One region of the Cytobacillus sp. SAFR-174 genome, then DNA from elsewhere that is predicted to be linked to it. Evidence: riboswitches for the same ligand, from Rfam matches in the RefSeq annotation. Region 1 holds a riboswitch; each other region holds the start of a gene.
The links. Region 1 has a riboswitch for thiamine pyrophosphate ahead of tenA (thiaminase II). Riboswitches for the same ligand answer to the same signal wherever they lie in the genome.

Region 1 (3,275 bases):
ACCTTTTCCAGAAGATCGTATTTGCTTTGTCCCCGGAAAAGAGGCGAATGAAGACCAAAGCTTTTGTTTGTTTTGCCCAGCAATTCAATAAAGCATTGAAAGGATTCCTCATCTTGAAATTCCCCTATCTCAATATGCGGCAAATAACTTTTAAAAAGTTTATGAAACAGCTTGCTGTCTGACAAAATGACGCTTCCTGATACCCCTATTTTATGAACCATTATATCCCCTCTCTTATGAATTGTTATAACAATCTTATCATACCTTCATGTAACTTATTGGGAAATAATGCCGTCTATTCAGTAAAATAGGTGAGGTGTACTTTATGTTTAAAAAGGTATTTACATCAATAATTGGAGTAATGTTATTATTCATTCTTTTTTTCCGGAGCGGAATTATTCTGGATTCCATCGGCATTCATTTTGGAAATCCAATTGCAAAGAAACTGGAGGTGCCCTCTGATTACTCACAGGCCGATTCAAATCAAAACGGCATTGCTGATCCGCTTGATATGGTCCAGACAGCCAGAAAAGAAGTGGAACAGCGCACGCCATATAAAAGTGCCTACTATGCGGGAGGCTATCCGCCCGATGGCGAAGGTGTCTGTACAGACGTGATATGGAGAGGATTCCAAGGAGCTGATGTAATCATAAAGGATCTTATTGATCAGGATATCGCCGGGAATACGGACTTGTATTCAAGAGTCCAGGGCAAGCCTGACCCGAACATTGATTTCAGAAGGGTGCCAAACCAGAATATCTTTTTTAGCCGGTTCGCAATGTCATTAACAACAGAACTGATTCCAGGAGATGTTAAGAACCTTAAGCAATGGCAGCCGGGTGACATCGTGGTTTTTCTTTCCCCTAAATTCGACCATGCGGCAATCATATCTGACAAGCGGACGAAGGATGGCATTCCATACGTGATACATAACTCCACACCATTTGCAGCAGAAGTAAAACTATCTTCTTTTAAGACTCCCATTACCGCTCATTACAGATGGGATTTTGAAAAAACGCCTGCGCTGCCATAAAGCAGATGCAGGCGTTTTTCTTATCTTACTGCCGCCGGACTGCCCGCCGGCCACTCTTCGCAGGTATAAGCCATCTCCCAGAAGCCAAGCTCCAGCTGGCAGCTTTTTCGGAAAGCGTCCTTCATTCGCTGCCTTTCTTCCGGTGATGCCGCATCAGCAAGCTCATCCAAACGGTTTCTCATATTCATGGTCACAGCTTCGACCCTTAAATTTGCATAAAAAGAGATCCACGGATAAAACGGATGGTTCTCATCTGGCTCATATTGCTTCATGAGCTCAAGCCCAATCTCCCAATAAGTCCATGGACAAGGCAATAATGCAGAAAGGATTTCACCCATGCCGCCTGTGTGGGCATGATACATCATGTGCTTAACATAATGATCAGCTGTTGGCGGGAGCGGATAACCCTGCAATGCTTCGTAATCCACGCCAATCTGCTGGCAAAAATTATGGTGGGGATGTACTTCGCTGTTCAATACGAATTCTATTTGCTGATTAAAATAAGCAATATCCTTACGCTCTGCAGACTTTGAAATGGCAATCCCATAAATATGCATGAACGCATTCAAATACTCAAAGTCCGCTTTAATGTAATGAGCCAGTGCCTCTTTCGGCACATCCCCTCTCCCGATACCCTGGACAAATGGATGTTCAAATATCAGCTGAAACAAATCTTCATTTTCCTTGCGCAGTATCTCTGAAAAAGTCATAAAAAATAGCCTCCTTAATTAAATACAGAAGCTGCCGGGGAAAAAGCATGAGGATTTATATTGAGGTCCTCACTGCTTCCCTGCGCTGGCATTATCCAGATCAGGTTCCAAGGGACAAAGGAAAAGCTCCTTATCTCAGCCGTAGCGCCCCTAGCAGTTTTCTCACATTATTAATTATTTTTTATCGATTGTCTAACTTGATGTTTTCGCTCATAAATTTTGAATTTTGCCCATAACTCTTGAAAATGCTCATAAAGTCAGGTTGCTATGCTGCACTCGCTTACCTGCTTACTCAACTAGCTTTACCAGCCCAAAATCATCACATATTCTGAACCAAATTCTTCTCTTTAACCTTCGCTAATACTATCCAGCCTATCGACGCACCGGCAATGCTGCTGACCAGAAACGGCGGCACAAAGAAGAATGCACCAGCTGCACTGCCCATGAGAAACTTTGCGTATGGAACGGCAAACAATGCACCGATTATGCCGGTGCCCACCACCTCTCCCACTACAGCCCATATTTTCCGGCCGAATTTCAAATAAAGGACACCAGCCAAAAACGCACCGATCATGCCGCCTGGAAACGCAAGCAGCGTCCCGAATCCAAGCAGATTACGAAGCAAAGCAATCATAAAAGCGACGCCTGCTGCAGGCAAGGGGCCAAGCGTCACCGCGGCCAATACATTCACCGCATGCTGGACCGGATAGGCTTTGGCTATACCTGCCGGGAACCAGAGCAAATGGGATCCCAGTGTCCCAATCGCCGTAAATAAAGCCATAGTAGTTAACAATCGGGTTCTTTTCATCTAAACCTCCTTTCTAAAAGGGCAGCCTGATTGCTTATCAGGATGAGAAGTATGTATACAAAAAGGCCGGATCCCCACAAAGGACCCGGCTTGGTTTAAGTATATGAATCGACAGATTGTCAAATCCTACTTCCCTCCGCTGGCATTAACCAGATCAGGTCCATAAGAGTCGGAAAGCTATAAGCGCTTTCCTCTCAGCCCGCACATTCGGGGCACCCCTAGTAGTTACATAGATATTTAATTTGATAAGCTGTTTCAAGCTTAACAAATTATTCCGGCACTGTCATCAAACTTTTAACTTATATACTTTTCCTGATGCACTGGATTAAGCGCTCTTCAATTTCTGCTGCGAAGCTTTGAACAGATTCGTCATTGATTAGCTCAATCATACTTGTCGGCTTAGGCATCCCAATTTTCGTTTTGCCCTTGTCTTCATAAACGACAATTTTACAAGGCAGGAAGTAGCCGGCCATTTTATTCTGTGTTAAAACGCGATGTGCTTCATTCGGATTACAAACCTCTAACACATGGAATGCCTCGTTATATTCCAGGCCTTTTTCCTGCAGCTTCTCCTGAACATTAAACTGCCATAGAACTCCAAACTTTTCGTCCTTCAGACTTCCTTCCAGTGAGGATATCGCTTCTTCAATTGATTTTTCGGTTTCAGCTGTGTAATCGAACATGACTGCATCTCCTTTAGTATTGGCATATTAATCATGTACCC
Region 2 (3,275 bases), on a different contig from region 1:
ATGTTCATGCACTTAAGAGAAGGTGAAGACGGCAAAACGAACCTGGTCAATATGATTTATGCCGTATTTATGGTAATTGTCATTGTAGTTGGTTCTATTTGGGTGTTAACCTCTGGACATGCTTCACATTAAGTTATGAAAGCACAAGTGCCTTGATCACGGCGCTGATGCTAGGCATTACAAAAAAACCGGTCTCCCCATTGGAGGCCGGTTTTATTTGTATTGTCTGATTCCCTTGCTTCCCTTTGTCATTTCTTCCATTACGTTGATAAAAAATCCGAATCCGAACAATAGCATGGAAGAAACCATAATGCTTAAGCCGATGGATAATACATATTCGCCTGTGATTCCGCTTACAAAAAAGCCTGATATAAAAACAATGAAACCTACTATAATACCTGCTGCTGTACTATTCCTGAAAAAATGCAGTACACGCTGCTGTTGAAGTGTCATTTCCCCATCTCCTTTTATTTAATATTCTAACTATGTTCACAAATTTGTCAAACTTTTTGTCACAAATTTGTCAAAATTATTTTCGTAAAAAAAAAGCTCTGCAAGCTGCAAAGCGATTTTCTACTGATATAGCTTTTTAATGTTCTCCAAATCTTTCTTCAGACTGCATATTTCCTGCCGGGTCAGCATGAGCGGCATTTGATCGTAGAGTGTAATAATTTGTCCTCCCTCATCTTCTTCATGAAGGGATAGATAGTTATACAGAGTTTCACATTGGTTTTTGTTGAGGACTGACTGGGTACTGAAGCTTTTTACTTTCTGGATTTCAAAGGCACTGGCTTCCGCATGAAAAACACCTGTGATAATGTTTCCCTGCAATGTATTGGCCAAAGTCTTCACTCCCCTTTTTTAAGTAATATACCCATTTTTCAGAAGTAATTGCCTAATATATTGGATTTGTTTAGAAAGATTATTATCCGGTAAAGGCATTTAAATCAAAAATAGGGAAGGGAAAAACTGTATAGAAAGGAAATATATGATATATCGAATTAAATAAAGGGGAGAATTCTATGAGTAAATCATTTATTGAACAAGTACATTATATTAGAATTCCTGTAAAAGATTTAGAACTGTCTGCCCAATGGTATAGAGATGTATTAGGGCTCCAGTTACTAAACAATACTGGAAAACTTGCAATTTTAAAAGTAAATGAAGGACCTTTCTTACTGATCTTAGTTCCTACCGAAGATGAAACTTTTGCTCATTTTACAATTGATAATGAACAAGAATTTAGCATTGGGTTTACAAGTCCAGAATTATCTAAATTTCATCAGCACTTAATTGATAATCAAGTTAAGGTCGAGGATATAAAAGAAGATAATGGTCATGCCTTTTTCCATTTTTATGACCCAAATGGCAATAAACTTCAAGTACACTGGTGAGATTATAATAAATAGTTCATTTTGAACGGTATTGGAACGGGAACGCCCTAACCAGACGTTCCCATAATCCTTCCTGAAAACAACTTTTTATCAATCAAAGCCGATATATAAAAAACCTCTCTGAAATATTTCAGAGAGGCGGATATTATTAGGAAGCAGTCTTTTGAGTTTGAAGTCTTTCATCCGATTTCTTTATGATTAATCTCGGTGCCGATGAAATAATTAATACGGCCAGGACTGAGCAGAGAATTGCCGCTCCGAGCATGGTTGCTCCGTTTGCCAGGAAGGAAAAGAGAATCGGTGACATCCCTTCCGGCGCATAGCTTCCGAAGAAGATCACACCTGCAATGAAATGCCAGAAATATCTAGCCAGGCTTCCAGCGAATACGGCTAAGACAACCCAGGCCAATGCCTTCTTCTTGTTACCTGCCTGCAGCTGATTTTGGATGACCCGATAAAACAAACCGGCAATACCGATACAGGCAAATGCCACAAAATACTCAATAAATGCCTGAAGCGGAGTGGCAATCCAGGCATCCCCCATGGCAATCTGCAAGATTCCCCATAAGAGGCCTGCAATGAAGCTGACCTTAAAGCCCCGCCTGAAAGCCAGAATGAAAATCGGAATCATCGCGGCAGATATGGAAATGGATGGCGACAGCTTGATGGATGGCAGAAAATCAAGAATGATAGCAAAGGCAGCAAAAAATGAGGCCTCTATCATCGCCGTCAGGCTTAATTTTTTCATAAAAAAATCCCCCTTCAATCGTATGACGATACCCCAAGGGAGAACAAGCAGGCAGAAAACTACCTGCCTATCATTCCACATTCCTGCGCTAGCATTAACTAACAGGTTCAAAGGGTCAGAACAGCGGACTGTTCACTCTCAGCGATATGCTCCCCTTGTGGCACGTTATTAAATTATCCGCTTTTAGTATATATGAAATTCATGATGGTGAAAAGGATTTATTTTCCCTCGCTTATGATAACCTGATTATCCCACTTTCCGGTGCGGTAATACATATAGGCGATGAAACTGCTTATTGCAAAGCTGACACCCATACCTGCAGCTATGCCTTTATCACCCATAAACTTTGAAAATAGAAATGTTAAAGGATAGCGCAGGATCCAGAATGAAACGATATTCAGTATCAGCACTTGAAACATCGCACCAGAAGCTCTAACCACACCATTTAATACAAAATTAATGCCGAGAAGCGGATAAAAAAAGGCAATGATCTTTAAATATTCAGTGCCGTAGTGAACTGATTCTTTATCCTGGATAAACAGGCGCACCCCGTGTTCTGCAAATAAGACCGTCCCAAAGGCGATGAGAAACATGATTCCAAGATTGTAAATGACTCCGTACAACGCAATCTGATGCACCCGTTCCCATTGATGTCCCCCTATATTTTGACCCGCCATACTGTTGACTGCAGTTCCCAATGCCATCGCAGGAAGCATAATGATGCTGTCAATGCGCTGTGCGGCACCAAATCCCGCTACCACGTCACTGCCAAAAGAGGTGACGACAGACATAATGGCCATAACACCAGCTGATATGACAGTCATTTGGAGCCCTGAAGGGATGCCAAGCTTGAATATCAATGCTGCCTCCTCTTTATGCGGCCAAGAAGGAATAGTAAATGGTGCCAGCTTTTTGCGGAGTATGAATACCATTCCGATTATAAATGCAAAGCCCTGTGATACGACTGTTGCATAAGCGGCTCCTTCAATACCAAGCTGGAATACAGAAATAAAAAGAGGATCCAGGATTGCATTTAATACAACTGCTATCAGGACAAAGTATAAAGGATTTTTGCTGTCTCCGAGCGCCCTGAGTATAGTTCCTATAAAATTGTAGCCAAATAAAAACAGAAT
Region 3 (3,275 bases), on a different contig from region 1:
AAAACCTCCGCCTCGGGTATATTGGGTGTGATGACCATTGAGAGGGGAATCAGAAGCTTTTTCATCGCTAAAATGGCTTCAGTCTGCAGAAGGCTAGCTCCGCCCTTTGCAATCATCACCGGATCAATGACGATTTTGTTCCAGCCGTATTTCGCAATCTCCTTTGAAACCCTTTCGATAATCTCTGCACTGAAGAGCATTCCTGTCTTGACTGCATCCGGCCATAAATCCTCTCCAATGGATTGCAATTGGGACGCAACAGCATCTGGGGTCATTGGATAAACTCCCTGCACTCCCCTGGTGTTTTGGGCAGTTACGGCAGTTAACGCTGACATGCCGAAAACGCCGAGTTCCTGAAAGGTTTTTAAATCTGCCTGAATACCCGCACCGCCGCCGCTGTCTGATCCTGCTATGGTTAAGGCTTTATTCACCTTCATAGTTATTCCCCTCCTATCTGACTAAAAGAGCCGCGCAACTCAACATCTGCGGCTGAAATAGTATATAAGCTATTCAAGAACTCTATTTGGAAAGTGCCCGGGCCCCTGCCATCCGTTTTTTCTGCAGCGATTTCGGCGGCAGAGCCATACACGACCAATGAAGCAGCTGCCGCTTTTACTGGATCCTTTTCAACAGCAGCGAAAGCTCCAATGACAGAAGTCAAAAGACATCCGGCACCTGTTACTTTCGTTAACAGGGGATGGCCATTGTTGACCGTAAAAGTGGAATGTCCATCTGAAACGATGTCCTGTTTCCCTGTAATGACGGTGACTGCACCAAGTTTATTTGCTGCCGACTTTGCAAGATCTGAAGTGTTTCCTTCTGCTTCTCCGGCATCGACGCCCTTAATATTCCATTGCTGTCCTGCAGCATTGGCAATTTCTGCAGCATTGCCTCTTATGATGCTAATATCTAATTCTTCCATTATTCTATTGGCTGTTTCTGTTCGATAAGCTGTCGCGCCGGCACCAACCGGGTCAAAGATTACCGGCACACCATGCTGATTGGCAGACCTTCCTGCGATAAGCATACTTTTCACTTCTTTTTCAGTCAGTGTTCCCATGTTGAGAACCAGTGCCCCGGCGATTTTAGCCATATCACCCGCCTCTTCATGCGCATATGCCATTACAGGTGATGCCCCTATTGCCAGCAGGCCATTGGCAGTAAAATTGGTTACCACCACATTGGTGATATTATGTACCAGAGGGTTTGACTCTCTTACTTTATCTAATAGACTGCTAATCTCCTGAATATTCATTTAGAATCCTCCTTTAATTCATAACTAGTCCGCCATCCACAACCAAATTCTGTCCTGTAACTGCCCTTGCCCAGGGAGAGGCGAAGAAGACTATCGCATCTGCCACTTCTGCAGGATCTGTGACTTTTCTTAATGGAGTAGAGTTTTCGATAATTTCAAAGACTTCCTTAGAGGTCGAAGCACTGGCGTCTGTCGTTTTTAACAAACCGCCTGATACCATATTTGCAGTAATTCCATATTGGCCCAGCTCATTCGCCATATTTCTGGTGAAGCCTAATAAAGCAGCTTTGCTGGTCGTATAGTCATGATAGGGTACAACTGGATGCTGGAATAGGTTGGTGCCGACCGATATTATCCTGCCAAACTCCTGTTTTTTCATATCGTCAAGACCTGCCTGAACTGTGTTCAATGCTCCTAGAATTGCACCTTCCAGCTGATTTTTGTAATCGTCCCATTTAATTGTTTCTGCATCTTTTTTTGAAATAGGGTCAAATTGAAAATTCACAAGTGCATTATTGACTATGGTTGTAATGGGGGCTCCAAAGTGTTCCTTCGTTTTTTCATACATGGATTTCACTTGAACTCTGTCCCGAACATCAGCACGAATGGCAATGGCTGATTCGCCAATTTCCTTCTGCAGAGCATAGGCTTTTTCCTCGCTATGGAAATAGTTAATGACAATTCTCGCCCCTTCTCTCGCGAATGATTTTGCTGTTTCTTTGCCCAACCCTCTGCTGCTGCCTGTAATAATGACAATCTGATCGTTAAGATTCATAGAAAATCCTCCTTATTGATAGCCAATTCATTTGTTTTGAGAACAAAATAAAAACCAGATCCGAAATTGGACCTGGCTGAATAATCTAAGAGAAAGAACGTCGTTCCCCGCAATTACTACTTTCCTACGCTGGTATGATCCAGATCAGGTCCGAAGGGTAAAAAACAGTCCGGTTTCTTTCTCAGCCCGCGAGCATCGGGCACCCCTAGCAGTAAAACTATTAAGTTGGCTGTTTTTATCTTAGCCTGAAACGTGAAATCTGTAAAGTCTTGCAATTCTGCCTGTTCCTCTTTAATGTGTAAGTAGAAATACATAACTTGGAGGATTCAAATATGGCTGAACACCATTTTCATTTAAAAGCACATTGGCCTGGCCTTCGCAATGATGTGGGTGAAATTGAAACAGGCGGGCTTATAACTAAGGTATCTATCCCTCCGGAAATGAACGGTCCTGGAATCGGAACCAATCCGGATGAAATGCTTCTGGGGGCGGCGGCAACTTGTTATATTATTACCCTGGCAGCCATGATGGAACGCAGCCGGATTGAGAAAGATGACCTAACGATGGAATCCGTCGGTGTTGTGGATGTGACCAATGGTGTGATCACCTACAGGAAAATCATTCATCGGCCGGTTATCGTACTGAAGGCAGATGCCGATGAAAAGCACCTTGCACTTGCCCGAAAGCTTGCACAAAAAGCTGAAGCATCCTGCATGATTTCAAGGGCAATTAAAGGGAATGTAGAAGTCAAATTAGAGGAAACCATTCTTAGGTCAATGAAGTAAACCAAAAAACCGGCATGATAGCCGGTTTTTGTTCCCTATAGGGCCCATTTTCGGATTGCCTGTGCAACACCGGATTCATCATTGGTTCCCGTCACAGCATCGGCTGTTTCTTTCACGATTTCCTGGGCATTTCCCATTGCTACTCCCCAGCCTGATTCCTCAATCATGGCAATATCGTTCAAGCTGTCTCCCATGGCCATTACATTTTCCATTGAAATGCCAAGAATCTCTGTTACCTTCTGGATCGCTTTCGCTTTATTGATGCCCAGAGCATTGACTTCAATATTGGTTAAGCTTGAGTTAGTAATTTCCAAATCGCCTTTTGACTGCAGCTCGTTATGAATCAGTTCCCTGACTGCATCATCTGATATATCAAATCCAAATTTGAGCCACTCATGGTCATGGATATTCTCCGGCATTTCGTTGTTCCATACCCGTTCGCAGCTGGTGGCCCAGAAAT

Region 2: it holds a riboswitch for thiamine pyrophosphate, as region 1 does, so the genes downstream of both, thiT (energy-coupled thiamine transporter ThiT) here and tenA (thiaminase II) in region 1, are expected to answer to the same signal.
Region 3: it holds a riboswitch for thiamine pyrophosphate, as region 1 does, so the genes downstream of both, ACTHRG_RS03395 (3-oxoacyl-ACP reductase) here and tenA (thiaminase II) in region 1, are expected to answer to the same signal.

Annotation. Positions count from the first base shown of each region.
Region 1 covers NZ_JBQCMZ010000010.1:100,648-103,922, reverse strand. The annotation lists gene ACTHRG_RS12260 (TIM barrel protein) at 1-221, opposite strand, end outside; gene ACTHRG_RS12255 (DUF1287 domain-containing protein) at 326-1,033, shown strand; gene tenA (thiaminase II) at 1,054-1,743, opposite strand; TPP riboswitch at 1,804-1,905, opposite strand; gene thiW (energy coupling factor transporter S component ThiW) at 2,063-2,551, opposite strand; TPP riboswitch at 2,666-2,781, opposite strand; gene ACTHRG_RS12240 (DUF302 domain-containing protein) at 2,851-3,234, opposite strand.
Region 2 covers NZ_JBQCMZ010000002.1:255,830-259,104, reverse strand. The annotation lists gene qoxD (cytochrome aa3 quinol oxidase subunit IV) at 1-132, shown strand, start outside; gene ACTHRG_RS03580 (hypothetical protein) at 214-453, opposite strand; gene ACTHRG_RS03575 (hypothetical protein) at 574-852, opposite strand; gene ACTHRG_RS03570 (VOC family protein) at 1,023-1,394, shown strand; gene thiT (energy-coupled thiamine transporter ThiT) at 1,543-2,142, opposite strand; TPP riboswitch at 2,206-2,308, opposite strand; gene ACTHRG_RS03560 (MATE family efflux transporter) at 2,361-3,275, opposite strand, start outside.
Region 3 covers NZ_JBQCMZ010000002.1:227,530-230,804, reverse strand. The annotation lists gene thiD (bifunctional hydroxymethylpyrimidine kinase/phosphomethylpyrimidine kinase) at 1-437, opposite strand, end outside; gene thiM (hydroxyethylthiazole kinase) at 440-1,255, opposite strand; gene ACTHRG_RS03395 (3-oxoacyl-ACP reductase) at 1,269-2,030, opposite strand; TPP riboswitch at 2,135-2,247, opposite strand; gene ACTHRG_RS03390 (OsmC family protein) at 2,363-2,815, shown strand; gene ACTHRG_RS03385 (Cof-type HAD-IIB family hydrolase) at 2,851-3,275, opposite strand, start outside.